Regions from separate parts of the Streptomyces sp. NPDC044106 genome, predicted to be linked through region 4. Evidence: riboswitches for the same ligand, from Rfam matches in the RefSeq annotation. Region 4 holds a riboswitch; each other region holds the start of a gene.
The links. A riboswitch is a leader RNA that binds a small molecule or an ion and turns the genes downstream of it on or off. The one in region 4 is predicted to bind cyclic di-AMP.
Positions count from the first base shown of each region.

Region 1 (6,954 bases), on a different contig from region 4:
GACGATTTCCGCGGCCACATGACCCAGCACATGCTCATCGGCATGTACGCGCCGCTCGCCCTCGTCCTCGGCGCGCCCGTCACCCTGCTCCTGCGCACCCTGCCCGCCCGGCGCGGCCGGCAGCTGACCGCGCTCCTGCGCAGCGGGCCCGCCCGGGTGCTCGCCCGCCCGGCCGTCGCGCTGCTGCTGTCCACGGGAAGTCTCGCGCTCCTCTACTTCACACCCCTGTACAACGCGACCATGAGCCACCCGGCGGGGCACTGGCTGCTGCACGCCCACTTCGTGCTCTCCGGGTGCCTGTTCGCCCACGTCATCGCGGGCCCCGACCCGGCGCCCACCCGACCCGGGGTGCGGGCCCGCCTGATCTGCCTCGGCGTCGCCATCGCCGGGCACGCGGTGATCTCCCAGCTGATGTACGGCGGCTTCTGGACGGACATCCATGCCCCCGTGGACCAGGTGCGGGGCGGCGCGGAGATCATGTACTACGGCGGAGACATCGCCGAACTACTCCTCGCCGCCGCCCTGGTGGCCACCTGGCGCCCCGCCCCCCCGGCGAACGGGGCCTCACTCGCGTGCGGCCGGCGCGAGCGCGAGGTTCCAGAAGTCGGCGTAGCGGCCGTTCCGGCGCAGCAGCTCGTCGTGGCTTCCGTCCTCCACGATCCGGCCGCCGTCGAGGAAGACGACGCGATCGGCCCGCCGGACGGTGCGCATCCGGTGCGCGACCATCACCACCGTCCGGCCCGCCATCAGACGCTCGATCCCCTCGTGCACGGCCGCCTCGTTGACCGGGTCCAGTGCGGAGGTCACCTCGTCGAGCAGGACGACGGGAGCGTTCTTCAGGAGTGCCCGGGCGATCGACACCCGCTGACGTTCGCCGCCCGAGAGGCGCGCGCCGCCCTCGCCGACGTTGGTCGCCCAGCCCTCGGGCAGTCGCTCGATCACCTCGTCGAGCCTCGCCGCGGCGGCTGCCGCCCGTACCTCGGCCTCGTCGGCGGCGGGGCGGCCGAGCCGTACGTTCTCCTCGATCGTGCCGTCGAAGAGGTAGACGTCCTGGAAGACGAAGGCGATCTGCGCCATCAGCACCTCCGTGTCGATCGCGCGCACGTCCACCCCTCCCATGCGTACCGCGCCCGCGTCCACGTCGTAGAACCGTGCGAGAAGTTGCAGCAGGGTGCTCTTGCCCGCACCCGACGGGCCCACCACGGCGAGCCGCTGCCCCTGGGGCACGGACAGCGACGCGTCGTCGATCACCGTGCGCTCCCCGTGCCGGAAGGTCACGGACTCGAACTCCAGGCCGTGGTGGCGGGGCCGGACAGGATCGGCGGGTTCGGGCAGGGGAGCGGTGCGCAGTACCGCGTCGAGGCGGGCCAGCACCGAGCGGGCGCCGCGGAGTTGACCGCCGAGCTCCGCCAGCGACAACAGCGGGTCGGCGCAGCGCGCGGCCAGTACCAGGACCGTCAGGAGTTCCGCCGCGCCGATGTCGCCGCCGAGGGCGAGGTAGGTGCCGAGAACGAGCAGTCCCGTGAACACCGCCTGCACCACGAGCGCGAGGCCCACGACGCCGGGCAGCGCCGAGAGCGTGGCACGGCGCGACGCGCGTTCGACACCGCGCAACGCGTCGTCGAGCGCCCGGAAGCGTTCGGCCCCGCGCCCGCCGGCCCGCAGCACCGGCTGGACCTGGAGGAACTCGATGACGCGGCCGGTGGCCTCGTCGTCGCGTGCGGAGCGCTCCGCGTCGCCCGCGGCCGTCGAGCGCGCCGTCCACCGCTGGATCACCACCACCAGCGGTACGGCCGCCAGCGCGGCAAGGCCCAGCTGCCAGCTGACGGTGAGCATCACGACGACGATCGTCGCGGGGGTCACGGCCGCGGAGATCAACGGCACCAGCAGATGGGCGATCACGGCCATGGCGTCCAGGACGCCGCGACCGGCCAGGACGGACACCTCCCCGACACGGCCCGCGCCGTACCAGCCGATGGGCAGCCGGGCCAGGTGGTCCCCGAGACGGTCGTACATGCCGCGCAGCAGCGCGGTCCCGACGCGGAACCCCGAGAGGTCGCCGAGGTACCGCAGCACGGCGTACGCCGCCGTCGCGGCCCCGAACGCGGTCAGCCAGGGCCAGGCGTCCTCGGGGGTGCTCCCGAACAGGGCGCGCAGTACGGGGACCAGCAGGGCGTAGGAGAGGCCCTCGGCCACGGCGGCCGTCGTCATCAGCACCAGGGCGCGACGCAACGGCCGGGCGTACTCGCGCCCCAGCACACGCAGCAGCAGCGGAATCATCGGGGCTCGTCTCCTTGCGGTAGGGGTGCGTCGTGCTGGTCCCGGGGCGTCTCGGCGGTCGCCGACGGCGGCTGGGGAGGCCGCCAGAACGTGGCGAATTCCCCTCCCTTCGCCAGGAGTTCACTGGGCCGACCGCGCTCGACGACCCTTCCGTCGTCCAGCATCACCACCATGTCGGCGTCCGCGACGGTCTCCGGGCGATGGGCGATGACCACGACCGTCCGCTGGCCCGCCGACGTCGCCAGGGCCCGGCGCACCGCTTGCTCGGTCTTCGGGTCGGCGAAGGCGGTCGCCTCGTCGAGCACGAGAACGGGCGTGTCGGCGAGCAGCGCGCGGGCGAGGGCGATCCGTTGCGCCTCGCCGCCCGACAGTCCGGCGTCCTCGCCGATCACCGTCTCGTAGCCGCGCGGGAGTTCGAGGATCCGGTCGTGGATGTCGGCCAGCCGGGCGGCCCGCGTCACGGCGTCGGGGCCGGCGTGCGGGACCGCCAGCGCGATGTTCTCCGCCACGGAGGCGCGCAGCAGGCGTACGTCCTGGAAGACGAAGGAGATGGTGCGGTAGAGGTCACGGCCGCTCAGCTCGCGCAGGTCCACACCGCCGAGGAGGATCGAGCCGTGGGTGGGGTCGAAGAATCGCGGCAGCAGCTGGACCAGCGTCGACTTGCCACTGCCGGAGGGCCCGGTGATCGCCGTGAGCGTGCCGGGTTCCAGCACGAGGTCGATGCCGCGCAGCACCTCGCGACCGGCCTCGTAGCCGAACCGGACGTCTCGCAGTTCCACCCGGTGGCCCTGGGGGGGCGAGGGGATGCTCGGGCTCCGGCAGCGGCCGTACGGTGAGGACGTCGCGGATGCGGCCGACCGCGCGCCTCGCGGCCTGCAGGTCGTCGAAACCGTGGCCGAGTGCCTCCACCGGCGCGGTCAGGCCGAGTCCAAGGAGCAGGAAGGGGAGCAGGTCGGCCGGGGCGAGAGCGCCGTCGGTGAGCAGAGCGGCGCCGCCGACGAGGACGACGAGCAGGACGAACGGCGGTGAGAGGACGAGCTGCATCCCCGCGGCGATCCTGGAGAGGCCGCGCACCCACCGGTGGAAGGTGTCCGTGAAGTCGTCCACGGCGGCACGGAACTCGCGGTGCGCACGCCCGGATCCGCCGAACGCCTTGACCACCGCGATGCCCTGCACGAACTCGACGACGGAGCTGGAGATCCGTCCCATGGCCGCGTCGAACGCCTCCTGCTCGCGCAGCCGGGCCGGTGTCATCATCAGCGGAACCAGCGCCACCGCCAGCAGCACGGGGACGAGCGTGATGAGGGTGAGCCGCCAGTCGACGGTGAACAGGTAGACCAGCGACACCAACGGGACCACGAACGCCGAGACGAGCTGACCGGGGGCGTGGGCGATGAACGGGTGTACGGCGCTGACGTCTTCCCCCACCACCTTGGCCAGCTCACCGGTGCGGCGCCGGGAGAACCAGCCGATCGGCGCCCGCCCCAGCCGGGAGGCCAGTTGCCGACGGAACGAGAGCTGCACCCGGCCGTCGAGGACGTGCCCGATCCCGGACGACGCGCCTGTGCACAGCAACCGGACGAACAGCCCGGCCGCACCCACGGCCACGGCCGACCAGACGTGCCCGCGGTCGACCGGCCCCGGCGACAGCAGGGCACGCCCCACCTCGAGGACCGCGAGCAGCGGCGCGAGACCCGCGACGGCACCGACGACCTGCAGGATGACGACGGCGGCGAAACTCCGGGCGTACGGGCGCAGCAGCGCTGCCGGGCTCTGCCCCGGCGCCGGACTTGCCTCCCTCACCGGGCGGAGACGGCGCGCGCGTCGGCGAGCGGCGGGTGGGTGGCGGTGAACGGCGGGATGGCTGTGGCGAGTTCAGGGTCCATGCCCGTCATCCTCACCGGCTGCCGCCGCGGAATCGTCCGCCGAGTGTCGGCTCTCTCGCCCGATTCACGCACCGACCGGCGCGTACGCCGGTAGCACCCAGGTGCTACCGACGCACGAAAGGCTTGTCACCTTTTGAAGTCGCCCTTTGCATCGGCGAGTTCTGGAGTTCTTTCCATTCGGCGACGCCGGCCCGCTTTTAGTAGGGGCCGTTCACGTTGTCGATCGAACCGTAGCGGTCGGCCGCGTAGTTGCAGGCGGCCGTGATGTTGGCGACCGGGTCGAAGCTGTCCAGCGAAGTGCCGGGCACGTGGTAGGCGGTGAAGGTGGGGGCGATAACTTGCAGGAGCCCCTTGGAGGGGGTTCCCGCAATGGCGTTGACGTCCCAGTTGTTGATGGCCAGCGGATTTCCGGAGGACTCGCGCATGACGTTGCGGTGAATGCCCTCATAGGTGCCCGGGATGCCGTGCTGGGCCATGATGTCGAGCGATTCCCTGATCCAGCCGTCGAGGTCGTTCGGGTAGGACCTCACGGCCGGGGCGGTGGGGGCATCGGCGGCGAGCGCGTCGGTGTTGCCGGAGCGGTCCGCCCGCTCGGCGGACGTCCTGGAGGCGGTCCCGGCCGCGTCGTCCTTGCCGAGGGTGAGCTTGAGGCCGGGGTGTATCAGCCCCGGGTTGTCGCCGAGAATGCCGCGGTTCTGCTGGTAGAGGGCCTTCCAGCCGCCGCTCAGGGAGTGCTCCTTGGCGATCTTGGAGAGGGAGTCGCCGGCGAGGACGACGTAGGTCTTCGGGGCCGCGGTGGGCTTGGCGGCCCCGTCGGCCGGTGCCGCGGCGGCGGTGGTGGCGCCGAGCACCGGCAGGACGAGCACGGCGCCGCCCGTGCCCGCGGCGGCGATGCCCCGGGTGAGCGGGCTCGACTTGGGGCGGCGGTGCTTTCCCTTTGCGGGCATGACGCATTCCTCTCCGTCGCCTGCGAGGTGAGCTGTCGGGTTCGGACGGGAGATGTCCGGACGCACGGTGAATGCGCCTTCACCCCGAGCCGTCCCGGAATCCGGGTCGGCGGCTTACCTGGGTCCCCCGCTCCTGCCGGGCGTAAGTGAGTGGTGGAAGGGATTCCGGACAGCGGCAGGATTCGGCGTTCCATCCGGATTGGCGGTGACGTTAGACGAGAAAGACAGGACGGAACAAGATACGAATTTGCATCGGCAATGCGTGAGGGCTGTCGCTGAAGATCGGAAACTCCTCGCCGCCTTTGATCCAAAAGCCCAACTCTCCTGGAGTGGCGCGGGAATGCGCGCGGAGATTCCCGGAGCGGGGTACGGCGGACGGTGTGACTCAATTCACCGAATGGGATACGGCCCGGAATGGAATCGACGGGCCGTCAGAATGTGAGCCGTTTCGCTCGGGCGCATCGCGAAAGCAGGCAGTTGCCTACATGGGGTGCCAAAGGGTGGAAAGATGAAATTACGGTTCAAACCTGGACATAGTCCTACTGCTGTCCGCCGGACGGTGAGGCGATGCCCCCCGCCCGGTCCGCACATGGCGCTGCCCCCGCCGAAAAGGCGGGGGCAGACGTCAAGCCGTCAGGCGGCGACCCACCCCGTCTTGAGGTAGGGGGAGTTGGGGAAGTCGAGGTAGAAGTAGACGCCGTCGTTGAAGTCCTTGCCGAGGACGGTCCACTTGGCTGCCTTCGCCGTGACCCAGCCCTTGCAGACCTTGTTGTCGGGGTTCCGGTTCTTCAGGTAGCAGAGCTTCATCTTCGTGTCCCGGTCCGGCTTGACCTGGATGTCGTCGCACCGGTTGGTGGTCACGTAGTAGCCGTCGCCCTGGGGCGCGTACTTGTACCCGTCGTACGACCAGTCCCCGCCGAGGCAGGAGGCGACCGACGCGTGCCCCACCGACGGGGTGGCCGGACGCTCGGACGGTGCGGCGGTCGCGGAGGCGCCGCCGATGATCCCGGCCGTGAGGACGCTTGCCGCCAGCGCGGTGGTGAGCTTCGTGCGAGTCAGCACAGTTCTCCTTCTGGTGCTCGATGGCGGATACCGGTCAGGCATCCGTGAACGATCTCACCGGCTCACGGATTGTTCGTCAGGCCTGGTCCGAGCCACCGAACAATCCCGTTCAGCTCTGTTCACCGCTGGGCGGACGCCCTAGGCTGAGCGCCCTTCGCGGCCTTGGGAGGTCCTGTGCACGGTCTCCGCGTGGTCATCGTCTGCCTCGTCATCGCGTGTGTCACCGCGGTGTCGCCGGCCTCGGCCGTGACGCCGGGCTGGTCGGCGGTGCCGGTTCCGGCGGCGGTCGCGCCGGTGACCGTGCTCGATCTGGCCGCCCGCGGTTCCGGCGAGGCGTGGGCGACCGGGTACGAGCAGGCCGCCGACGGGATGCGGCCGATGCTGTACGGGTGGGACGGCGCGAAGTGGAGCCGGGACACCAGCTTCCCCGGCGTCGGCGAATCCGGCTGGCTCGGCAAGGTGCAGTTCGTCGGCGAGGAAGTGTGGATCTTTCACAACCGCGCGGGGGAGGGGGAGATCCTGCGCCGGTCGGCCACCGGCTGGAGCACAGTTCCGCTGCCGCGGACCCTCTGGACGTACCAGGACTTCACCGCGGTACCGGGAGCGGCCTGGGTCGTCGGTGAGGACGACACCGGCCTGAAGGTGTTGCACTACGACGGCGCCCGCTGGACCACCCGGCCCACCCCGGACGGTGTGCTGTTCCTCATGGGCGTCACCGCGCGTACCGCGACCGACGCCTGGGCCTGGGCGGACACCGACACCGGGACCGCCGTTCTGCG
Region 1 covers NZ_JBWKFZ010000007.1:254,374-261,327, reverse strand. The annotation lists partial or broken gene AC07DI_RS14730 (cytochrome c oxidase assembly protein) at 1-546, shown strand, start outside; gene AC07DI_RS14725 (ABC transporter ATP-binding protein) at 565-2,280, opposite strand; gene AC07DI_RS14720 (ABC transporter ATP-binding protein) at 2,277-2,993, opposite strand; partial or broken gene AC07DI_RS14715 (ABC transporter transmembrane domain-containing protein) at 3,250-3,882, opposite strand; gene AC07DI_RS14710 (transglycosylase SLT domain-containing protein) at 4,364-5,113, opposite strand; cyclic di-AMP (ydaO/yuaA leader) riboswitch at 5,116-5,272, opposite strand; gene AC07DI_RS14705 (hypothetical protein) at 5,747-6,175, opposite strand; gene AC07DI_RS14700 (hypothetical protein) at 6,350-6,954, shown strand, end outside.
Region 1: it holds a riboswitch for cyclic di-AMP, as region 4 does, so the genes downstream of both, AC07DI_RS14710 (transglycosylase SLT domain-containing protein) here and AC07DI_RS26545 (M23 family metallopeptidase) in region 4, are expected to answer to the same signal.

Region 2 (6,954 bases), on a different contig from region 4:
CCAGGATGTACTGCGTCTGGATGTCGCTCAGCGAGAAGCGCCCGATCAGGCGCTCCTTGGCCTGGGCGGAGTTGTCGCTGGAGCGGATGAGGCGGATGACCTCGTCGATGTCCAGGAGGGCGACCAGGAGGCCCTCGACCAGGTGCAGGCGGTCGCGCTTCTTGCCGCGGCGGAACTCGCTGCGGCGGCGCACCACGTTGAACCGGTGGTCGAGGTAGACCTCAAGGAGCTCCTTGAGGCCGAGGGTGAGGGGCTGGCCGTCGACCAGCGCCACGTTGTTGATGCCGAAGGACTCCTCCATGGGCGTCAGCTTGTAGAGCTGCTCAAGGACGGCCTCCGGGACGAAGCCGTTCTTGACCTCGATGACCAGGCGCAGTCCGTGCGCGCGGTCGGTGAGGTCCTTGACGTCGGCGATGCCCTGGAGCTTCTTCGAGCCGACCAGGTCCTTGATCTTGGAGATGACCTTTTCGGGCCCTACGGAGAACGGCAGTTCGGTGACGACCAGGCCCTTGCGGCGCGCCGTCACGTTCTCCACGGAGACCGTGGCGCGGATCTTGAAGGAGCCGCGGCCCGATTCGTACGCGTCCTTGATGCCGGTCAGGCCGACGATCCGGCCGCCCGTGGGCAGGTCGGGGCCCGGCACGTACTTCATCAGGGTCTCGAGGTCGGCCCCGGGGTGCTTGATCAGGTGGCGGGCGGCGGCGATGACCTCGCCGAGGTTGTGCGGCGGCATGTTCGTCGCCATGCCGACCGCGATGCCGGACGCGCCGTTGACCAGGAGGTTCGGGTAGGCCGCAGGGAGAGCGGTCGGCTCCCTCTCCTGCCCGTCGTAGTTCGGCTCGAAGTCGACGGTGTTCTCGTCGATCGACTCCGTCATCAGGGAGGTGGCGTCGGCCATCCGGCACTCGGTGTACCGCATGGCGGCCGGCGGGTCGTCGTTGCCGAGCGAGCCGAAGTTGCCGTGGCCGTCCACCAGGGGGAGGCGCATCGAGAAGGGCTGGGCCATGCGCACCAGGGCGTCGTAGATCGACGCGTCGCCGTGCGGGTGCAACTTACCCATGACCTCGCCGACGACGCGGGCGCACTTCACATAGCCGCGGTCGGGGCGCAGGCCCATCTCGTTCATCTGGTAGACGATCCTGCGGTGCACCGGCTTCATGCCGTCGCGGGCGTCCGGCAGGGCGCGGGAATAGATGACCGAATACGCGTACTCGAGGAAGGAGCCCTGCATCTCGTCGACGACGTCGATGTCGAGGATCTTCTCCTCGTACGAGTCGTCGGGCGGCGGGGTCTTCGTGCTGCGGCGGGCCATCGCTGCTGCGGCTCCTTCACCAACATGTGCGGGTTCTGACGCCGACCATTGTGGACTGTCCCACTGACATCGCAGACCACGACCCGTGCACCGGGGGCGTCACACGTGACTACGCCGAGGGCGGAGCGGGAACTTCGTCAGGTGCTGACACGCTTGCATACAGTGGCAGGACTGGCAGCAATTGTTCTGATCCAGCGATGATCCAGCGATCGAAGGGACGTACATGCCCATGGGTCACACGGCCACAGCCGAGGCCGGCTCCGGCGGCCTGACAGCGACCGAGCACCGGCTGGCCAACGGCCTGCGCGTGGTGCTCTCCGAGGACCACCTGACCCCGGTCGCCGCGGTCTGCCTCTGGTACGACGTCGGCTCCCGCCACGAGGTCAAGGGGCTTACCGGCCTCGCCCACCTCTTCGAGCACCTGATGTTCCAGGGCTCGAAGCAGGTGCACGGCAACGGCCACTTCGAGCTGGTCCAGGGCGCGGGCGGGTCGCTCAACGGCACGACGAGCTTCGAGCGCACCAACTACTTCGAGACCATGCCCGCCCACCAGCTGGAGCTGGCCCTGTGGCTCGAGGCCGACCGGATGGGCTCGCTGCTCTCGGCGCTCGACGAGGAGTCGATGGACAACCAGCGCGACGTCGTCAAGAACGAGCGCCGCCAGCGCTACGACAACGTCCCGTACGGCACGGCCTTCGAGAAGCTGACCGCCCTCTCGTACCCGGAGGGCCACCCCTACCACCACACGCCGATCGGCTCCATGGCCGACCTCGACGCGGCGACCCTGGAGGACGCGCGCGCGTTCTTCCGCACGTACTACGCGCCGAACAACGCCGTCCTCTCGGTCGTCGGCGACATCGATCCGGAGCGGACGCTCGCCTGGATCGAGAAGTACTTCGGCTCGATCCCGGGCCACGACGGCAAGCAGCCGCCGCGCGACGGCGCCCTGCCCGAGCGCATCGGCAAGGAGCTGCGTGAGGTCGTCGAGGAGGATGTGCCGGCCCGCGCCCTGATGGCCGCCTACCGCCTCCCCGAGGACGGCACGCGCGCGTGCGACGCGGCCGACATCGCCCTCACCGTCCTCGGCAGCGGCGAGTCCTCCCGGCTGTACAACCGCCTCGTGCGCCGTGACCGCACCGCCGTCGCCGCCGGGTTCGGTCTGCTGCGCCTCGCGGGGGCGCCCTCGCTCGGCTGGCTGGACGTGAAGACCTCCGGCGACGTGGAGGTCCCCGTCATCGAGGCCGCCGTCGACGAGGAGCTGGCCCGCCTCGCCGCGGAAGGCCCCACTCCGGAGGAGATGGAGCGCGCCCAGGCGCAGTTGGAGCGCGAGTGGCTGGACCGGCTCGGTACGGTCGCGGGCCGTGCCGACGAACTCTGCCGGTACGCCGTCCTGTTCGGCGACCCGCAGCTCGCCCTGACCGCCGTGCAGCGCGTCCTCGACGTCACCGCGGAAGAGGTCCAGGAGGTCGCCGCGGCGCGCCTGCGACCGGACAACCGCGCGGTGCTCGTCTACGAACCCGTGACCGTCGCCGACGACGGCGAAGAAGGCGAAGAGGGCGAAAAGGGCATGGAGTACGCCGAGGAAGAGGAGGCGGCGAAGTGACCGAGGCCGCGACGACGATGCAGTTCCACCCACAGCCCCAGGCGGGCGCGGCCAAGCCCTGGGCCTTCCCGGCACCCCGGCGCGGCACGCTGCCCAACGGCCTCACCGTGCTGCGGTGCCACCGCCCCGGCCAGCAGGTCGTCGCCGTCGAGATCCACCTCGAAGCGCCGCTCGACGCCGAGCCCGAAGGCCTCGACGGCGTCGCCACGATCATGGCGAGGGCCTTCAACGAGGGCACTGACAAGCACTCCGCCGAGGAGTTCGCCGCCGAGCTCGACCGCTGCGGCGCCACGCTCGACGCGCACGCCGACCACCCGGGCGTGCGGGTCTCCCTCGAGGTCCCGGTCTCCAGGCTCCCCAAGGCGCTCGGCCTGCTCGCCGACGCCCTGCGGGCCCCCGCCTTCGCGGACGGCGAGATCGAACGGCTCGTACGCAACCGCCTGGACGAGATCCCGCACGAGGCCGCCAATCCGGCGCGCCGCGCCGCCAAGGAGCTCTCCAAGCAGCTGTTCCCGCCGACCTCGCGCATGTCCCGTCCGCGCCAGGGCAGCGAGGAGACGGTCGCGGCCATCGACTCGGCGGCGGTGCGCGCCTTCTACGAGAAGCACGTCAGGCCCGCCACGGCCACCCTCGTCGTGGTCGGCGACCTGACCGGAATCGACCTGGACGCCGTCCTCAAGGACACCGTCGGCGCCTGGACCGGCTCCGCGGGCGAGCCGCGCCCTGTACCGCAGGTGACCGCCGACGACCACGGCCGCGTCGTCATCGTGGACCGCCCCGGAGCGGTCCAGACGCAGCTGCTGATCGGCCGCGTCGGCGCCGACCGGCACGACCGCGTCTGGCCGGCCCAGGTCCTCGGCACGTACTGCCTCGGCGGCACCCTCACCTCCCGCCTCGACCGGGTGCTGCGCGAGGAGAAGGGATACACCTACGGGGTGCGGGCGTTCAGCCAGGTGCTGCGTTCGGCGCCGGACGGGACGGGCGCCGCGATGCTCGCCATCAGCGGCTCCGTGGACACCCCGAACACCGGGCCGGCGCTCGGGGACCTCTGGAAGGTGCTGCGCACCCTCGCCGCCGAGGGCCTTACCGACGCCGAGCGCGACGTGGCCGTGCAGAATCTGGTGGGCGTCGCCCCGCTCAAGTACGAGATGGCCGCCTCGGTCGCGGCCACGCTCGCCGACCAGGTCGAGCAGAACCTGCCGGACGACTTCCAGGCGCAGCTGTACCGGCGGCTGGCCGACACCGGCACCGTGGAGGCCACCGCGGCCGTCGTGAACGCCTTCCCCGAGGACCGCCTGGTGACGATCCTCGTCGGGGACGCCGCGACGATCGAGGAGCCCGTCAGGGCCCTCGGGATCGGCGACGTGAGCGTGGTCACGGGCTGAGTGTGGTTCCGGGCCGAGCGAGGTCCCGGGCCGAGTGAGGCCCGCGTGGACTGAGTGACAGTCAGGACATTTCGGGACCCCGGCGACCGCTTCGGCCGCCGGGGTCCTCATATGTCCGGATTCATATGGTGGTTGCCTGTCTGCCGTGTGGCGTGCGCTACAAAAGTCGCGTTCTGTTTGTGGATTGAAAGAGGCCCCGTTTAGCGTCGGTCCGGCTGTTCGTCGCGCACCACGCCGCATCCGCGGCACCGGACAGTCATCGCCGAGTCCCCGTACGGCGCGAGCCAGGGGAGCCGGGGACCCACATGTCCCCTGGGGTGAATCGGGCACCTTGCCGCGAGGTGAGGGACCCGTAGGAGACCTTCCTGCTCCGAACCCGTCAGCTAACCCGGTAGGCGAGAGGGAAGGAAAGGATCACCCGCCACATGGCGTTCACCCGTGCCACCGGGAAGCACCGTCGTCCGAGCCGCCTCACGCGGACCACCGCGAACGTCGCCGGTGTCGCGGCGCTCACCACCACCGGTGTCATCGGAGGCCTCGCCGCCCCCGCGCTGGCCGCCGCCGACGAAGCGGCCGTCGAGCACACCGGCCTCACCCAGGCGATATCCGTCGGCGACTCGCTCGCCGAGAGCATCGACGCGCAGGCCGCCGCGCAGCGCCAGGCCGCCGACGACGCCGCTGCCGCCCAGAAGGCCGAAGAGGCCGCCAAGAAGAAGGCCGCGGAGGAGAAGCGCAAGGCCGAGGCCGAGGCGAAGGCGAAGGCCGAGAAGGAGCGCAAGGCCAAGGAGCGCGCCGCCCGCGAGGCCGAGCGCAAGCGCCTGAACACCTACGTCGCCCCGGTCGCGGGCTCGTACGTCTCCACGGGTTACCAGACCGGCGGCGCCATGTGGTCCTCCGGCAGCCACACCGGCATCGACTTCCATGCCGCGTCCGGCACCGCCGTCCACGCGGTCGGCTCCGGCACCGTGGTCGAGGCGGGCTGGGGCGGCGCCTACGGCAACAACGTGGTCATCAAGATGAACGACGGTACGTACACCCAGTACGGCCACATGTCGTCCCTCGGTGTCACCGTCGGCCAGACGGTCACCCCGGGCCAGCAGATCGGCCTCTCCGGCTCCACCGGCAACTCCAGCGGCCCGCACCTCCACTTCGAGGCCCGCACCGGCCCGGAGTACGGCTCGGACATCGACCCGATCGCCTACCTCCGCTCGCACGGCGTCAACGTCTGAGCGACGGACTGCACGGCTCCCGCAGCACTCCACGAAAGCCCCGGCTCCTCCCGAGCCGGGGCTTTCGTCCTTGCGCCCCTCCGCATCCCCGGACCCCCGGAACTCTCCTCGCAGGGCCCTTGGCCAAAAGATATCCACGAATTCCGGACCGCCGTCGGAAATTCCGACGCTCTGCAATAGAGTCACTGAACGAGCGTCGGTCGACCGCGTTTCGCGGGGATGAAGGCGGAGGTCCGGTCATGCGTGTTCCCGCGCATTCGGTATGCACGGCCATTCGGAACGACATTGTCGCCGGTGTCCACGAAAGAGGCGGCCGGCTCACCGAGGACCTCCTCGCGCGCCGCTACGGCGTCTCGCGCGTCCCGGTCCGCGAGGCCCTGCGCACCCTGGAGGCCGAGGGGTTCGTCGTCACCCGCAGACATGCGGGTGCCTGTGTCGCGGAGCCCACGGAGCAGGAGGCGGCGGACCTCCTCGAGGTCCGGACGCTGCTCGAACCGCTCGCCGCGGCACGCGCCGCGCAGCGCCGCACGGACGCCCACCTCAAGGTCCTGCGCGGTCTCGTCAGGATGGGCCGCGAGCGCGCCGGGAGTGGCCAGGGGGAGGATCTGCGGTCCCTGGGCGGCTGGTTCCACGAGACGCTCGCCCAGGCGTCCGGCAGCCCCGGCCTCAGCGCGCTGCTGACCCAGCTCCGGCAGAAGACCGCCTGGATGTACGTCGTCGACCGTCCGGCGGCGCCGGCCGAGTCCTGGTCCGAGCATGCCGAGGTCCTGGACGCGGTCGCCCGCGGGGACGCCGAGCGCGCCAGGGCGCTCACCGCCGCGCACGCCGCGCGGGTGGCGGCCACCCACCGCCTGCGTCACGGGGGACGGCCAGGACCCGAGCGCGTGAGGAATTCGCAACATGCCGTAAATACGGTGAGCCTCCGGAATTAACGGAGACGCCGTATACAAAGAGCGAGCCAATCCATCACGCGTAAACGCCGACGGGGTCGCCCGGAATTCCGGGCGACCCCATCGGCGCATTTTCCAGGAATGTGTCCTAGACCGTCTCCGGAAGCTCCTCGAGCCCCTCCGAGACCAGCTTCGCCAGCCGGTCGAGGGCGGCGTCCGCGCCTTCGGCGTCGGAGGCGAGCACGATCTCCTCGCCACCCTGGGCACCCAGGCCGAGCACCGCGAGCATCGAGGCGGCGTTGACCGGGTTGCCGTCGGCCTTGGCGATCGTCACGGGGACGCCGGAGGCCGTGGCCGCACGGACGAAGATGGAGGCGGGTCGGGCGTGAAGGCCCTCGGCCCAGCCGACGTTGACGCGGCGCTCAGCCATGTGTTGCTGCCCTTCCAGGTGTCTCACACTTGTCTAGACCAGTGTCTCATGCCGTCGCGGGTGCTCTGTCGGACGTAAGTCCTGCTCCCGGCCGCCTTTGACCCG
Region 2 covers NZ_JBWKFZ010000005.1:149,284-156,237, forward strand. The annotation lists gene AC07DI_RS10320 (DNA gyrase/topoisomerase IV subunit A) at 1-1,312, opposite strand, end outside; gene AC07DI_RS10325 (M16 family metallopeptidase) at 1,536-2,915, shown strand; gene AC07DI_RS10330 (M16 family metallopeptidase) at 2,912-4,300, shown strand; cyclic di-AMP (ydaO/yuaA leader) riboswitch at 4,551-4,713, shown strand; gene AC07DI_RS10335 (M23 family metallopeptidase) at 4,726-5,529, shown strand; gene AC07DI_RS10340 (GntR family transcriptional regulator) at 5,769-6,461, shown strand; gene AC07DI_RS10345 (HPr family phosphocarrier protein) at 6,568-6,849, opposite strand.
Region 2: it holds a riboswitch for cyclic di-AMP, as region 4 does, so the genes downstream of both, AC07DI_RS10335 (M23 family metallopeptidase) here and AC07DI_RS26545 (M23 family metallopeptidase) in region 4, are expected to answer to the same signal.

Region 3 (6,954 bases), on a different contig from region 4:
GGGCCGCCAGGACGGAGTCGGTGCCGACCACGAACTCCGTGGAGCCGCCGCCGATGTCCACCACCAGGTAGGGCGTGGCGAGGTCGTCACGGCCCGTCAGCTCCTTGGTCGCGCCGGTGAAGGAGAACTCCGCCTCCTCATCGCCGCTGATCACCTCGGGCTCGACGCCAAGGATGTCCAGGACGCCCTGGACGAACTCGTCGCGGTTCTCGGCGTCGCGCGACGCGGAGGTGGCGACGAAGCGGACGCGTTCGGCGCCGTGCTCCTTGATGACGGCGGCGTACTCGCGGCAGGCCGCGAAGGTGCGCTCCAGCGCCTCGGGGGCGAGGCGGCCGGTCCTGTCCACGTCCTGGCCGAGGCGCACGATCTGCATCCGGCGGTCGAGGTCGACCAGCTCACCGGTGGCCGGGTCGGCGTCCGCCACCAGCAGACGGATCGAGTTCGTGCCGCAGTCGATGGCGGCGACCCTGGTCATGCGGTCTCCTCCTCGGGGGCCACGCACGGCGTCACGCACGGGCCCTTCGCCCACCACTCGGGCAGCATCGCGATGGCCTCGTCGCCCAGCGGGTTCACGCCGGGGCCCGCGGCCAGCGAGTGGCCGACCAGGACGTGCAGGCACTTCACGCGGTCCGGCATGCCGCCCGCGCTCGGGAAGCCCTCAAGGACCTCGATGGCGTCGCGGCGGGCGATGTAGTCCTCGTGCGCGGCGCGGTACGCGGCGGCCAGCTCCGGGTCCGTCGTGAGCCGCTCCGACATCTCCTTCATCACGCCGTTGGCCTCCAGCGTGCCGATCGCGGAAGCCGCCCGCGGGCACGTCAGGTAGTACGTCGTCGGGAACGGCGTGCCGTCCGGGAGGCGCGGCGCCGTCTCGACGACGTCCGGCTGCCCGCAGGGGCAGCGGTGCGCGATGGCCCGCAGGCCGCGCGGCGGGCGGCCGAGCTGCTGCTTGAAGGCCTCGACGTCGGCGTCGGTCGGCTCGGTGCGTTCGGTGGTCGGCGGGGGCGTTTCCATGCCTGTCTTTCGATAGTCCGTGGGTCAGTCGCGGGGGTCAGTCGTCGGGGCGGTCGGCCTTGTCGACGCCGTCCCAGACGTTCGAGTACCAGGGCCGCGCTGCCGCCCCCTGGTCCGCGCGCCGGCTCTTCGCCGCCGCGGGGTCGATCACCGTGAAACCGGTCTCGCCGGGCATCACGTAGTGCAGGCGGTCCCGGATGCGCTGCTCCGCGTACGCGTCGTCCTGCCAGCGGGCCTTCTCGTCGCGCAGCTTCTCGACGTCCGCCTGGTGCTCGGCCTGCTGCCGGCGCAGATCGTCGATCTCGGCGCGCTGCGAGACGTACTGCCGCATCGGGTACGCGAGCGCGACGACCAGCGAGCAGAGCACGAGCGCGAGGAGGGCGGCGCGGCCGGTGAGCCGGGAGCGGCGGGCCTGGCGCTTGGTCTGGGAACGGTAGACGCGCTCGGCGGTCTGCTCCCCGAGCAGCCGGAGCCGGGTCGCGGTGGAGAACCGGTCCTTGGTCCCGGCCTTGGCCATGGTGCGGTCTCCCCAGAAGCAGCGCCTATACGTACGTACGTCCCCGCACACGGTACGGGACCGGGTGCGGGGACGTACGTAACTACGTGGCTACGAGAGCTGCTCGGGCCATGCTTCGGCTGCGCGGGGCCTGCTACTCCGCGGAGCGGAAGCGCGGGAACGCGCTGCGTCCGGCGTAGACCGCGGCGTCGTCGAGGATCTCCTCGATGCGCAGGAGCTGGTTGTACTTGGCGACGCGCTCGGAGCGGGCCGGGGCGCCGGTCTTGATCTGGCCGCAGTTGGTGGCGACGGCCAGGTCGGCGATGGTGACGTCCTCGGTCTCGCCGGAGCGGTGCGACATCATGCACTTGAAGCCGCTGCGCTGGGCCATCTCGACGGCGTCCAGGGTCTCGGTCAGCGAGCCGATCTGGTTGACCTTGACGAGCAGGGCGTTGGCCGAGTTCTCCTCGATGCCGCGGGCCAGACGCTCGGGGTTGGTGACGAACAGGTCGTCGCCGACGAGCTGCACCTTGTCGCCGAGCTGCTCGGTGATGGTGTTCCAGCCGGCCCAGTCGTCCTCGAACAGCGGGTCCTCGATGGAGACCAGCGGGTAGGAGGCGACGAGCTCCGCGTAGTACTCGGTCATCTCGGCGGCCGAGCGGGACTTGCCCTCGAACTCGTAGGAGCCGTCCTTGTAGAACTCGGACGCGGCGACGTCGAGGGCGAGCGCGACCTGCTCACCGGGGACGTAACCGGCCTGCTTGATGGCCTCGAGGATGAGGTCGAGCGCGGCGCGGTTGGAGTCGAGGTTCGGGGCGAAGCCGCCCTCGTCGCCGAGGCCGGTGGAGAGGCCCTTCTCCTTCAGCACCTTCTTGAGGGTGTGGTAGACCTCGGTGCCCCAGCGCAGGGCCTCGGAGAACGACTCGGCGCCGATCGGCGCGATCATGAACTCCTGGATGTCGACGTTCGAGTCGGCGTGCGACCCGCCGTTCAGGATGTTCATCATCGGGACGGGCAGCAGGTGCGCGTTCGGGCCGCCGAGGTAGCGGAACAGCGGCAGGTCGCTGGCCTCGGAGGCGGCGTGCGCGACGGCGAGCGAGACGCCGAGGATGGCGTTGGCGCCGAGCGAGCCCTTGTTGTCGGTGGCGTCCAGGTCGAACATGGCCTGGTCGATCAGGCGCTGCTCGGTGGCGTCGTAGCCGACCAGCTCCGGGCCGATCTGCTCGATGACGGCGAGGACGGCCTTCTCGACGCCCTTGCCCTGGTAACGGTTGGGGTCACCGTCACGGAGTTCGATGGCCTCGAAGGCACCGGTGGAGGCACCGGACGGGACGGCGGCACGACCGGTGCTGCCGTCGTCGAGGCCGACCTCGACCTCGACCGTGGGGTTGCCTCGGGAGTCCAGGATTTCCCGGGCTACGACGACGTCGATGGACGGCACGAGCATCTCCTTCTGGGATGTGACGCGTTTACGCGAGCCGCTTCGGCCCTGCGTCTCCTGAGCCTAACCGGCTCCGGGCCTTCAGCCAGCCGACCGCCCGTCCCGTGGGACGGACAAGAGGCCAAATCCCCGGGAATCAGGACGGAGGACCACGTTTCTACTCGCTAGTAGCGAACACGCGGCGAACACGGAGTCGTCGGTCGCGACGCGTCCGGGGACGTTTCCGGCGGCGGACATGGCCCCGCCCCGGTGCGTACGGGGGATACGCGCACCGGGGCGGGGAGCCCGTGGGGACGGGGGCGGCCGTGCGTCCGCCGAAGCACGGCCGGGTGGGGCCGCAGCGACTAGCTGAGGTGCAGCTGCTGGCCCGGGTAGATGAAGTCGGCGTCGCTGATGATGTCGCCGTTCAGCTTGTAGACCTTCTGCCAGCCGCCCTTGACGTGGTGCGACTCGGCGATCTTGGACAGGGTGTCGCCCGTCTTGACCTTGTACTCGCCGTCACCCTTCTTGACCGTCTTGCCGGTCGGGGTCTCGACGGTCTTCTTGGACTCGGTCTGCGGCGCGGGCTGCGGCTTCGGAGCGGCCTGCTGCTGCGGAGCCGCCTGCTGCTTGGGCGCAGCCTGCTGCTGCGTCTGCGGCTGCGGCTTCTGCTGGCGCTGCTGCTGCGGGGCCTGCGTCTGCGAGCCGCCGCCGCTGCTGGGCGAGGCGCCCGAGAGGCCGACGCCGCAGGACGGCCAGGCGCCCTTGCCCTGGCTCGCGAGGACCTTCTCGGCGATTTCGATCTGCTGGGCCTTGGAGGCCTTGTCGGCGGTCGGCGCGTACTTCGTACCGCCGTACGCGGCCCAGGTGGAGGGCGAGAACTGCAGACCACCCTGGTAACCGTTGCCGGTGTTGATGGACCAGTTACCGCCGGACTCGCACTGGGCGACGGCGTCCCACTCCTGGCCGGTGGCGGCGTTGGCCGAACCGGCCGCCATCAGCGGGGCGGCGACAGCGGCGCCGGTCACGCCGACGAGCGTGGCGACACGGGTGGCCTTGGACGGGCGACGGTGCTTGCCCTTGCCGGAAAGCAGCATGAGTTGATCCCCTACACCGACGCCTGCGAGGTGAGCTGTCGGGTTCGGGCCGATGTGGTTGCCCGGTCGCCCTCCTTGAGCGCGACTTCACCCCTAGCCGTTCCCGTCCGTCCCGCGGCGCAGCCTGATGGCTGCTCAGCCGCTCGACGGACGGAACCGGCGCAAACCTTGGTTCCCCCGCTCCTGCCCACGGCGCTCGAAGCGACGACTGTTCCCGTCCGGCCGTTGGCAGGATTCGGCGTACCGACCGGCGGGGCTCACCAGTGGCGAGCGGTGACGACGGTAATCACGTCTTCCACACAATTTCAAAGACGATCACGGCTTCTGAGACCCATGTCTCACTTACGCCAAACCGGGCATATGACGCGAAGGCCCCGGCCGACTCTTCGTCAACTACCGTTACTTTTCGCCCAGATCGAGGCTCTGACCGGGAAGAATGAGGTCCGGGTCGGTGCCGACGGTCTTCTTGTTCTCGGTGTAGAGCTCGTGCCAGCCGCCCTTCACGTCGAGGTCGTCCGCGATGCGCGAGAGGTTGTCCCCCGAACGCACCGTGTACGTCCCGTCGGCGACCGCGCCGGTGCGCTCCTCGCCGCGCGAGGCGTGCCGTCCGGGACGGCCGCCGGCGCTCTCGCTCTCGTCCGCGCGGTCGCCGCGGTGGCGACCGGAGGAGCCGTCGGAGCCCTCCGAGGGGGCCGTCGCGCCCTCGGAGCCGGGCGAAGTGCCGCCCTCGCCGCCGGACTTGCCCGAGCCGTCCGGGCCGCCCTCGCCGTCCTCCTCGTCCGCCCCGCCCTTGCCGGGATCGGCGTCCGTACCGGACTTACCGCCCTTGCCATCCTTTTCGCCGGACTCGTCGTGATTCTTCTCTCGCGCGTCGGCGTCGGTCCCGGGCGTGTCGCTCGCGTCGTCGGAGGGGTCGTCCGAATCCGCCGCGTCCGCCGAACCCGCCGGGTCCGAGGGCTCGTCGGACCGTTCGTCCTTCTTCTCGGAGTCCTTGGACCCCTTGGCGTCCGCCGAATCCTTGGGAGCCTTGGAGTCCGAGGAGTCCGACGAGCCGGACGGCTCCTGCTCGATGGGGGCGCCCGGGTCGACGTCGGCCGCGGCGCCGCCGTCGGTGAGTCCGGCGATCGGGGCACAGCTCGGCCAGGCGGCGGTGCCCTTCGCGTCGAGGACGTTCTCGGCGACGGCTATCTGCTGGGACTTGGAGGCCTGGTCGGCGCTGGGCGCGTAGGCGAGGCCGCCGTGGCTCTCCCAGGTCTCCTGGGAGAGCTGGAGTCCTCCGTAATAGCCGTTGCCGGGGTTCGCGCTCCACGCGCCGCCGCTCTCGCACTGGGCGAGCTTGTCCCACGTGTCGGTGGAGGCGGCGCTCGCGCTGGTGGCGGCGAGCAGCGGGATGGCGATGGCTGATCCGGTGACGCCTGCCGCGACGATGAGAGCCGGGGCCTGGCGGGGGCGTCGGTGACGACCTTGACCGGAGAGCATGCGGTTGCCTTTCAGGAGACTGCAGCGAACGGCTGGGGCGCCCGGGGGCGCCCAAGTCGTCGTGAACGTAGCCGCAGTCGAACGCTTGTCACAAGTCGATGCAGCGGAGATCACGTGAACATCACAGTCGTGACGGCCCGTCAGCCGGGCCGTCACCGCTGTGCGTCTGTGAACTCCACCGGCAGCGTGCGCAGTCCCCGCATGATGAGCCCGCCACGCCACCGCAAATCGGCGGGTTCCACCGCGAGTTGCAGGTCGGGAAGGCGTCTGAGCAGCGTCGCGAGGGCGGTCCTGCCCTCCAGGCGGGCCAGCGGGGCGCCGAGGCAGTAGTGGATTCCGTGCCCGTATCCGAGGTGTTGGTTATCACTGCGCGAAAGGTCGAGGGTGTCGGGCCGGTCGAAGCGGGCCGGGTCGCGGTCCGCGGCGGCGAGCACCACGAGGACGGGGTCGCCCGCGGCGATGTCCTCGCCGCCGATGGTGAGCGCCTCGGTCGCGAACCGCCAGGTGGCGAGCTCCACGGGCCCGTCGAAGCGGAGCAGTTCCTCGACACCGGTCTCTAGGAGCCCGGTGTCGCCATCCGCCAGCGCCCGCTGCAGCCGCTCGCGCTGTTCGGGGTGGGTGAGGAGCGCGTACAGGCCGTTGCCGATGAGGTTGACGGTGGTCTCGAAGCCGGCGAAGAGAAGGATGAAGGCCATGGCGGCGGCCTCGTTCTCGGTGAGGTGCTCGCCGTGGTCGGAGGCCTTGATGAGGCCGGAGATGAGGTCGTCGCCCGGGTCGAGGCGCTTCCTGTGGATGAGCTCGGCGAGGTAGCCGCGCATCTTCTTCACCGAGCGGGCCACGCCGCCCCGGGGCCCGCCGCCGTGGCGGATCATCATGCCCGCCCAGTCGCGGAAGTCGTCCTGGTCCTCGCGGGGGACGCCGAGCAGGTCGCAGATGGCGTAGATGGGGAGGGGGAAGGCGAACTCGTGGATGAGGTCGGTGCCGCCCCGCCCCGCACCGTGCTCGGCGACGATCGAGTCGATGAGCCGGTCCGTCAGCTCCTGCACGCGGGGCGCGAACTCGGCCACGCGGCGCGGCGTGAACGCCTTCGCGACGAGCCGGCGCAGCCGGGTGTGGTCCGGCGGGTCGATGTTGAGCAGATGCGTCATCAGCTCGGCCTTGCGCTCACCGGGGATGCCGGTCTTGCCCTTGGCGTGCGCGGGCTCGTCGTGATGCGCCGGATTCTTGCTGAGCCGCTGGTCGGCGAGGGCGTCGCGCGCGTCCGCGTACCGGGTGACGAGCCACGCCTCGACCCCGCTGGGGAGCGTGGTGCGGTGCACGGGAGAGTTCTCGCGCAGCCAGGCGTACGCCGGGTAGGGGTCGGTGGCGAACTCCCAGGTGAAGAGTTCGGGCTGCGGGGGCGGCTGGTCGTGCATGCGGTCGACGGTATCCCTAGGGCGGATCCGGTTCCC
Region 3 covers NZ_JBWKFZ010000003.1:133,941-140,894, forward strand. The annotation lists gene AC07DI_RS05785 (Ppx/GppA phosphatase family protein) at 1-475, opposite strand, end outside; gene AC07DI_RS05790 (DUF501 domain-containing protein) at 472-1,011, opposite strand; gene AC07DI_RS05795 (FtsB family cell division protein) at 1,049-1,528, opposite strand; gene eno (phosphopyruvate hydratase) at 1,662-2,948, opposite strand; gene AC07DI_RS05805 (transglycosylase family protein) at 3,293-4,024, opposite strand; cyclic di-AMP (ydaO/yuaA leader) riboswitch at 4,029-4,229, opposite strand; gene AC07DI_RS05810 (transglycosylase family protein) at 4,424-5,503, opposite strand; gene AC07DI_RS05815 (cytochrome P450 family protein) at 5,656-6,918, opposite strand; gene AC07DI_RS05820 (sel1 repeat family protein) at 6,935-6,954, opposite strand, start outside.
Region 3: it holds a riboswitch for cyclic di-AMP, as region 4 does, so the genes downstream of both, AC07DI_RS05805 (transglycosylase family protein) here and AC07DI_RS26545 (M23 family metallopeptidase) in region 4, are expected to answer to the same signal.

Region 4 (6,954 bases):
CGGGTCCGCGCCCACGTCGGAGCGCGTGAGCAGCCCTGGCTCGCGGCGTTCGAGCAGATGCGGAGCAGCAGGTTCGCCGCGGCGGACTACACGGCGAAGCCGTACGACGTCGTGGTCTGTCCGCCCGACACCCGCCCCGGTCAGGGCTGCGTCGAGGAGCGCGAGGACGCCCTGGCCGCGTACACCCAGGCGCTGCTCTGGAGCGTCACCGGTGAGCGCGCGCACGCCGAGAAGGCCGTGCAGATCATGGACGCCTGGTCGAAGCGGATCACCGGGCACACCGAGGCCAACGCCGGGCTGCAGACCGCCTGGGCCGCCTCGTCATGGGCCCGTGCCGCCGAGATCGTGCGCTACACGTACGACGGCTGGAGCGACGGGGCGCTGCTGCGTTTCGAGCGGATGCTGCGCAACGCCTACCTGCCCCAGGTCAGGAACGGTTCCGCCGACTTCAACGGCAACTGGGACCTGGTGATGGCCGACGCGACCATGTCGATGGCCGTCTTCCTCGACGACCACGCCACGTTCGAGAAGGCCGTGCACCACTTCAGGACGCGCGTGCCCGCCTACTTCTACCTGGAGTCGGACGGGAAGCTGCCCGTCTCGCCGGAGGGCAGCGGCATCGACACGGCGGGCGAGCTGAAGAGGTACTGGTTCGGGCAGGGCACGTTCACCGACGGGATCTCCCAGGAGACCTGCCGCAACTTCAAGCACGCGAGCTACTCGCTCGCCGCCGCCTCGCACATGGCGGAGACCGCCCGGCACCAGGGCGTCGATCTGTACGGGGAGGTCAGGGACCGGTTGCGGGCCGCCTTCGAGTTCCACGCCAAGTACCAGCTGGGCGCGCGGGCGCCCGCCTGGCTGTGCGGCGGCAGGGTGCGGCGCGACATGGGACCCGACACGGAGGTCGGCCTGAACCACCTGCGGGGGCGGCTGCATCTGGAAATGCCGTACACCGAGAAGTACACGGTGGCCCGGCGGCCGGAGGGGACGGACGGTCTCTTCGTGGCCTGGGAGACGCTCACCCACGCGGGCAACGCCTGAAGTGGTTCGACGCACCCCTCCAGATGGCGTAGAGTTGCATTCAACGGCGCGGGGTGGAGCAGCTCGGTAGCTCGCTGGGCTCATAACCCAGAGGTCGCAGGTTCAAATCCTGTCCCCGCTACTCAAGACCTAGGGCCCGGAACCAGCAATGGTTCCGGGCCCTAGGTGTTTTCCCGGGTCCTAGGTGTTTTCCCGGCCCTTCCCCCGGGCGCGCCTTGGGGACCCTCCTCCGTAACCCGGTCGGACCGCACCGGCTCGCACCCGCTCCCCGACGGGGGAACCCTGAGTGGAGCGCGTTGATGGGCGCGGAGTCGGCGGGAGACAAGCGGTGGGGCAGCGAGCGGGAACCGGCGACAGGGGTGCCTCCGCGCACGAATGGGCGTTCGTCCGCGCCCTGCCGCTCCTGCTCCTGCTGGTCGGCGTCGTCTACGACGCGGCGACCCCGCCGGACTTCACCGCGGCCCCTCTCTACACGGCCGCCCCGCTGATCGCCGCCCCCTTCTACTCGCTGCTCAGCACCGTCCTGACCGGCGCCGCGTCCACCGTCGCCGTCCTCTTCCTGCACTTCGGGGCCCGGGCCGACAGCCGCGTCGAGGCCGTCACCGAAGTGATCACCGTGGTGACCGTCGCAATCCTCGCCATCGTCATCAACCGCGTCGTCCGCCGCGGCAACGACCGGCTCGCCAACGCCCGCTCCATCGCCGAGACCACCCAGCGCGCCGTGCTGCCGGAGCCCGACCCGCGCATCGGCGGGCTCGACATCGCGGCGCGGTACGAGGCCGCGCAGGCCGACGCGTTCATCGGGGGCGATCTGTACGCGGTGCAGGACACCCCGCATGGCGTGCGGCTCATCGTCGGTGACGTACGGGGCAAGGGCATGGGCGCGGTCGCGGCGGTCGCCGTCGTCATCGGCGCCTTCCGGGAGGCCGCCGAGCAGGAGACCACCCTGGAGGCGGTGGCCCAGCGCCTGGAGCGGGCGCTCGCGCGCGAGGGCACCCGGCGCGACGGGCTCGACGCGTTCGAGGGGTTCACCACCGCCGTCCTCGCCGAGATCCGGCACGCCGACGGCCGCGTACGGCTGATCAACCGGGGGCACCCGGCGCCGCTGCTGCTGCGCGGGGACGGCCGGCTGTGCGTCATGTCGGCGAGCGAGCCCGCGCTGCCGCTCGGCATGGGCGATCTGGGGGTCTGGCCGGACCGGGCGGACGAATCGGAGTTCCCGCCCGGCGCGATGCTGCTCTTCTACACGGACGGCCTGTCGGAGGCGCGCGACGTGACGGGGGAGTTCTACGATCCGGCGGCCCGGCTCGGCGGGCGGATCTTCCCCGGACGTGGGGGACCGCGGGCCCTGCTCGCCGCGCTCGCGGAGGAGGTGCGGCGGCACACCGGGGGCCGGATGACCGACGACATGGCGCTGCTCGCGGTGCGCCGGCCCGTCGCGGGGGATCCGGACGTCACAGATCCGGGCGTCACCGCCGGTGATTGAAGTGAGCCACTCCGCATCACAACTGACGTGTTGTCAAGGGAGTGTGAAGTTCCGGTGCACGGCCCGGTGTGAGGAAGTGTCGTCAACTCGCCCTGTTCTGACCACTCCTGTCCCCATACGTACAGGTGAACAGCGTTAACGATCAATCGGAACAGCTTGGAATAGTGACCCGCTGTCTATTAACGTTCGATAACGCAGCGCGGTCGTCCCAGCCGTCACTAGAGGCGGCTCCGCGCGCACGCGCCTAATCCCGCAAGGGAGCCGGGGAACCACTAACTTGGGGTGAATCGGGCCTCTGCGCCTCGTGCATCCGTGCACCCGCGCCAGACGCTCGTAGGAGACCTTCCTGCTCCGAACCCGTCAGCTAACCCGGTAGGCGAGAAGGAAGGAAAGGAGCGCGCCCCAGTGGCGTCCAACCGGCCTGCCCCCCAAGCCGTGTACGTACCGAATGACGACGACTTCGGCTCGTACGACGAGGGCTCTTTCGAAGAGTGGAACCCCACCGAGGAGTCCGTCCGTCCCGTCCGCGGCAGGCACCGTGTGCACAAGAAGAGCGGTGGCGGGCTCGCCCGGAGCTCCACCGTCCTCGGCGTGGGCGTCATCGCCGCCGTCGGCGCGGGCGGCATCGCCACCGCGCAGGACGGCAGGCCGCCGGTCTCCATATCCATGCCCGACTTGCCGGGCATGGACACCGTCGCCGACTCGCTGCCGGACGCCGAGTCGCTGCCCGGCGTCGGCTCGTTGCTGGCCGACGGCTCCCCGGACACCACGGCGAACGCCGCCGCGGCGGCTCCGCTCACCGCGGCCGGTGTCAGCACCGCCGACGCCGAGCAGGGCACCACCGACGCGGGCGAGGCACTGCGCGCCCGCATCATGCGGCAGGCCGAGAACCAGCAGCACCAGGCCGACACCGCCGTACGGACCGCGGCCGAGGACGCGACCGCCCGGCAGGCCGCCCGGCAGGCCGCCGGCCAGCAGCGGGCCGCCGAGAAGAAGGCCGACGCCGAGGCCGCCGCCAAGAAGAAGAAGGCGGAGGAGGCCCGCAAGGCGAAGGCCGAGGCCGAACGCCTGGCCAAGCTCGCCAAGAGCTACGCCATCCCCACCTCGTCGTACACCCTCACCTCACACTTCGGTGACGCCGGTGCCATGTGGTCCTCGGGCCACCACACCGGACTGGACTTCGCCGCTCCCACGGGTACCCCGCTCAAGGCCGTGCACACCGGCACCGTCAAGGAGGCCGGCTGGGCGGGCGCGTACGGCTACCGCACCGTGCTCGAACTCGAGGACGGCACGGAGGTCTGGTACTGCCACCAGTCCTCGCTCAATGTCAGCGCGGGCCAGAAGGTCACCACGGGCGAGGTCATCGGCCGCGTCGGCGCGACCGGCAACGTCACCGGGCCCCACCTGCACATGGAGGTCCACACCCCGGACGGCACGGGCATCGACCCGCTGACCTGGCTGCAGGGCAAGGGCCTGAACCCCTGATCGACCCTCGTCCCTGACGGAATTCGCATACCGTCGGGGACGTTGAGCGACATATGACTTCTCTCCGTACACTCGGCGCTTCCGAACTCGAGGTCTCCCCGCTCGCCCTGGGCGGCAACGTCTTCGGCTGGACCGCCGACCGGGCGGCGTCCTTCGCCGTCCTCGACGCCTACACCGCGGCAGGCGGCAACTTCATCGACACCGCCGACGTCTACTCCGCCTGGGTCGACGGCAACAAGGGCGGCGAGTCCGAGACCCTCATCGGCGAGTGGCTGGCCGAGCGCGGCAACCGTTCCGACGTCGTCCTCGCCACGAAGGTCGGCGCCCACCCCGACTTCAAGGGCCTCTCCCCGGCCACGGTCAAGGGCGGCATCGACGCGTCCCTGCGCCGTCTCGGCACCGACTACATCGACCTCTACTACACGCACTACGACGACCCGTCGGTCCCCGTCGAGGAGATCATCGGCACCCTCGACGAGCTGGTGCGGGACGGCAAGGTGCGGGCGATCGCGGCCTCCAACATCACCCCGGAACGGCTTCAGGAGTCCCTCGACTTCTCCGACCGCGAGGGCCTCGCGCGCTACGTCGCGCTCCAGCCGCACTACAACCTCGTCTCCCGCGACACCTACGAGGGCCCGCTCCAGGAGGTCGCATCCCGCTCCGGCCTCGCGGCCGTGCCCTACTACGCACTCGCGTCCGGCTTCCTCACCGGCAAGTACCGCCCGGGTGCGCGGGTGGAGAGCGCGCGCAGCGGGCGCGTCCAGGAGTACGCGGGCACCGAGCGCGGCGACCGCGTCCTGACCGCGCTCGACGAGATCGCCGCGGAGCGCGGCGCCGAGGTCGCGACCGTGGCGCTCGCCTGGCTCGCGGCCCAGCCCACCGTCGCGGCGCCGATCGCCTCCGCCCGCACGGTCGAGCAGCTGCCCGCGCTGCTCGCGGTGGCGGACCTCCAGCTCACGGAGGCGGAGGCCGCGCGCCTCACGGCGGCTTCCGCGTAGCCCTCAGGGGCGGCGGTACGGATTGTCGTACGCCGTCGGGTAGCCGTAGCCGTAGCCGTAGGCCGGGTAGGGCTGCGGCTGCGGCTGGTACGGGGGCAGGCCGGGCGGAAGGTGCCCGTACGCCGCGTACGGCACGGGGAGCATCACCGGCACCGGCAGTGTCGCGCGGGCTGCGTACGCGAGGGCGGGGCGGGCCGGCTCGCGGCGCTCCCAGAGCTTGTCGAGCAGCTCACGCTCGCGTACGACGAAGTCGGCCCCGGCCCGGCCGCGCCGGCCCCGGTGGCGCAGGAGCGCGAGCGACGTCGCATACGTCTCGTACTCGGCGACCGTGCGGGCCGCGGCCTTGCCCCAGGTGTACGAGGCGTAGTCGCGGGCCAGCGAGCGGGCGCGCATCGAGCCGAGCGCGTACGGCTCGGGCGGGGTCAGCCAGCCGGCCGCGGCGTACCCGGGCAGCTCCGCCCGGATCGTGCGCAGTTCGCGCTGCCGGGTCCAGATCGCCAGCCAGGTCAGCAGCCCGAACGCCGGGAGCATGAAGGCCGCGTACACGGTGAAGAAGCCGTACTGCCCGAAGACCGCCGAGCCGTTCCACAGCGCGTGCATGCCCATCGCGAGCAGCAGCCCGGCGAGCGGGAGCAGCGCGCGGCGCAGGCGCCGGTGCTCGGCGGCGAACGCGGCGAGGCCGAAGCCGATGCCGGTCAGGACCGTGAACAGCGGATGCGCGAACGGCGACATGACGACGCGTACGAAGAAGGTCGCGGCCGTCACCGAGGCGAGGCCGCTTTCGCGGCTGAGCTGGTCGGTGACGAAGGCGTTGCCCAGATAGAGGATGTTCTCGGTGAACGCGAAGCCGGTCGCGGTCACCCCGGCTATGACGACGCCGTCGACGATCCCCGTGAAGTCGCGTCTGCGGAAGAGGAAGACGAGCAGGACGGCCGCCGCCTTCGCGCTCTCCTCGACGATCGGGGCGATGACGGTCGCGCCGAGGGTGTCGGCGCTGGTGGGGTCGGCGGTGGCGGTGGCTATCCAGCGGATCGCGAAGCTGTTCGCGACGATCGCTATGAGGGCGGCGGCGCAGGCTCCCCAGGAGAAGGAGAAGAGGAGGTTCCGCCAGGGCCCCGGCTGCACCCGGTCCAGCCAGCGGAAGGCGGCGACGAGCAGCGGCACGGGCACGGTCGCGAGACCGAGCCCGACCAGGAAGCCTTCGGTGCCGGTCTGCTCCCTGACCAGGGCGAGGATCACCAGGCCCGAGAGGGCGAGCAGCGTGACGAGCGCGGCCACGCGTATCGCGCGCCGCTGCCACCAGCGGACGCGGCGCAGCGCCCCCGGGGCGGGCGCCTCGGGGGGTATCGGATACGGGGAAACGGTGGCCACGCCGTTGACCCTAACGAGGGACGGGACAGGCCGCGACGGTGCCTCAGCCCTGGGCAGGGGCGACTCGGCGGAACAGCAGGTCGTGGACGACGTGGCCCTTGTCGAGGCCCTGGCCCTCGAAGCGGGTGAGGGGGCGGAAGGCGGGGCGCGGCGCGTACCCGCCGTCGGCCTGGGTGTTCTCGAAGTCGGGGTGCGCGGTGAGCACCTCCAGCATCTGCTCGGCGTACGGCTCCCAGTCGGTCGCGCAGTGCAGCAGCGCGCCGGGCTTGAGGGAGGGCGCGGCCAGCGTCAGGAACTCCGGCTGGATCAGACGGCGCTTGTGGTGGCGGGCCTTGGGCCAGGGGTCGGGGAAGTAGACGCGAAGGCCGTCGAGGGACGCGGGCGCGAGCATCTCGCGGAGCAGGATGATCGCGTCGCCGTTGGCCACCCGGACGTTGCTCAGGCCGTTCCGCTCGGCGAGGGCGAGGAGGTTGCCCTGGCCGGGGGTGTGCACGTCGACGGCGAGGATGCCGGTGTCCGGGTCGGCGGCGGCCATCTTCGCGGTGGCCTCGCCCATGCCGAAGCCGATCTCCA
Region 4 covers NZ_JBWKFZ010000014.1:264,399-271,352, forward strand. The annotation lists gene AC07DI_RS26530 (alginate lyase family protein) at 1-1,041, shown strand, start outside; tRNA gene AC07DI_RS26535 (tRNA-Met) at 1,089-1,162, shown strand; gene AC07DI_RS26540 (PP2C family protein-serine/threonine phosphatase) at 1,370-2,527, shown strand; cyclic di-AMP (ydaO/yuaA leader) riboswitch at 2,759-2,921, shown strand; gene AC07DI_RS26545 (M23 family metallopeptidase) at 2,933-4,012, shown strand; gene AC07DI_RS26550 (aldo/keto reductase) at 4,066-5,010, shown strand; gene AC07DI_RS26555 (PrsW family intramembrane metalloprotease) at 5,014-6,381, opposite strand; gene trmB (tRNA (guanosine(46)-N7)-methyltransferase TrmB) at 6,425-6,954, opposite strand, start outside.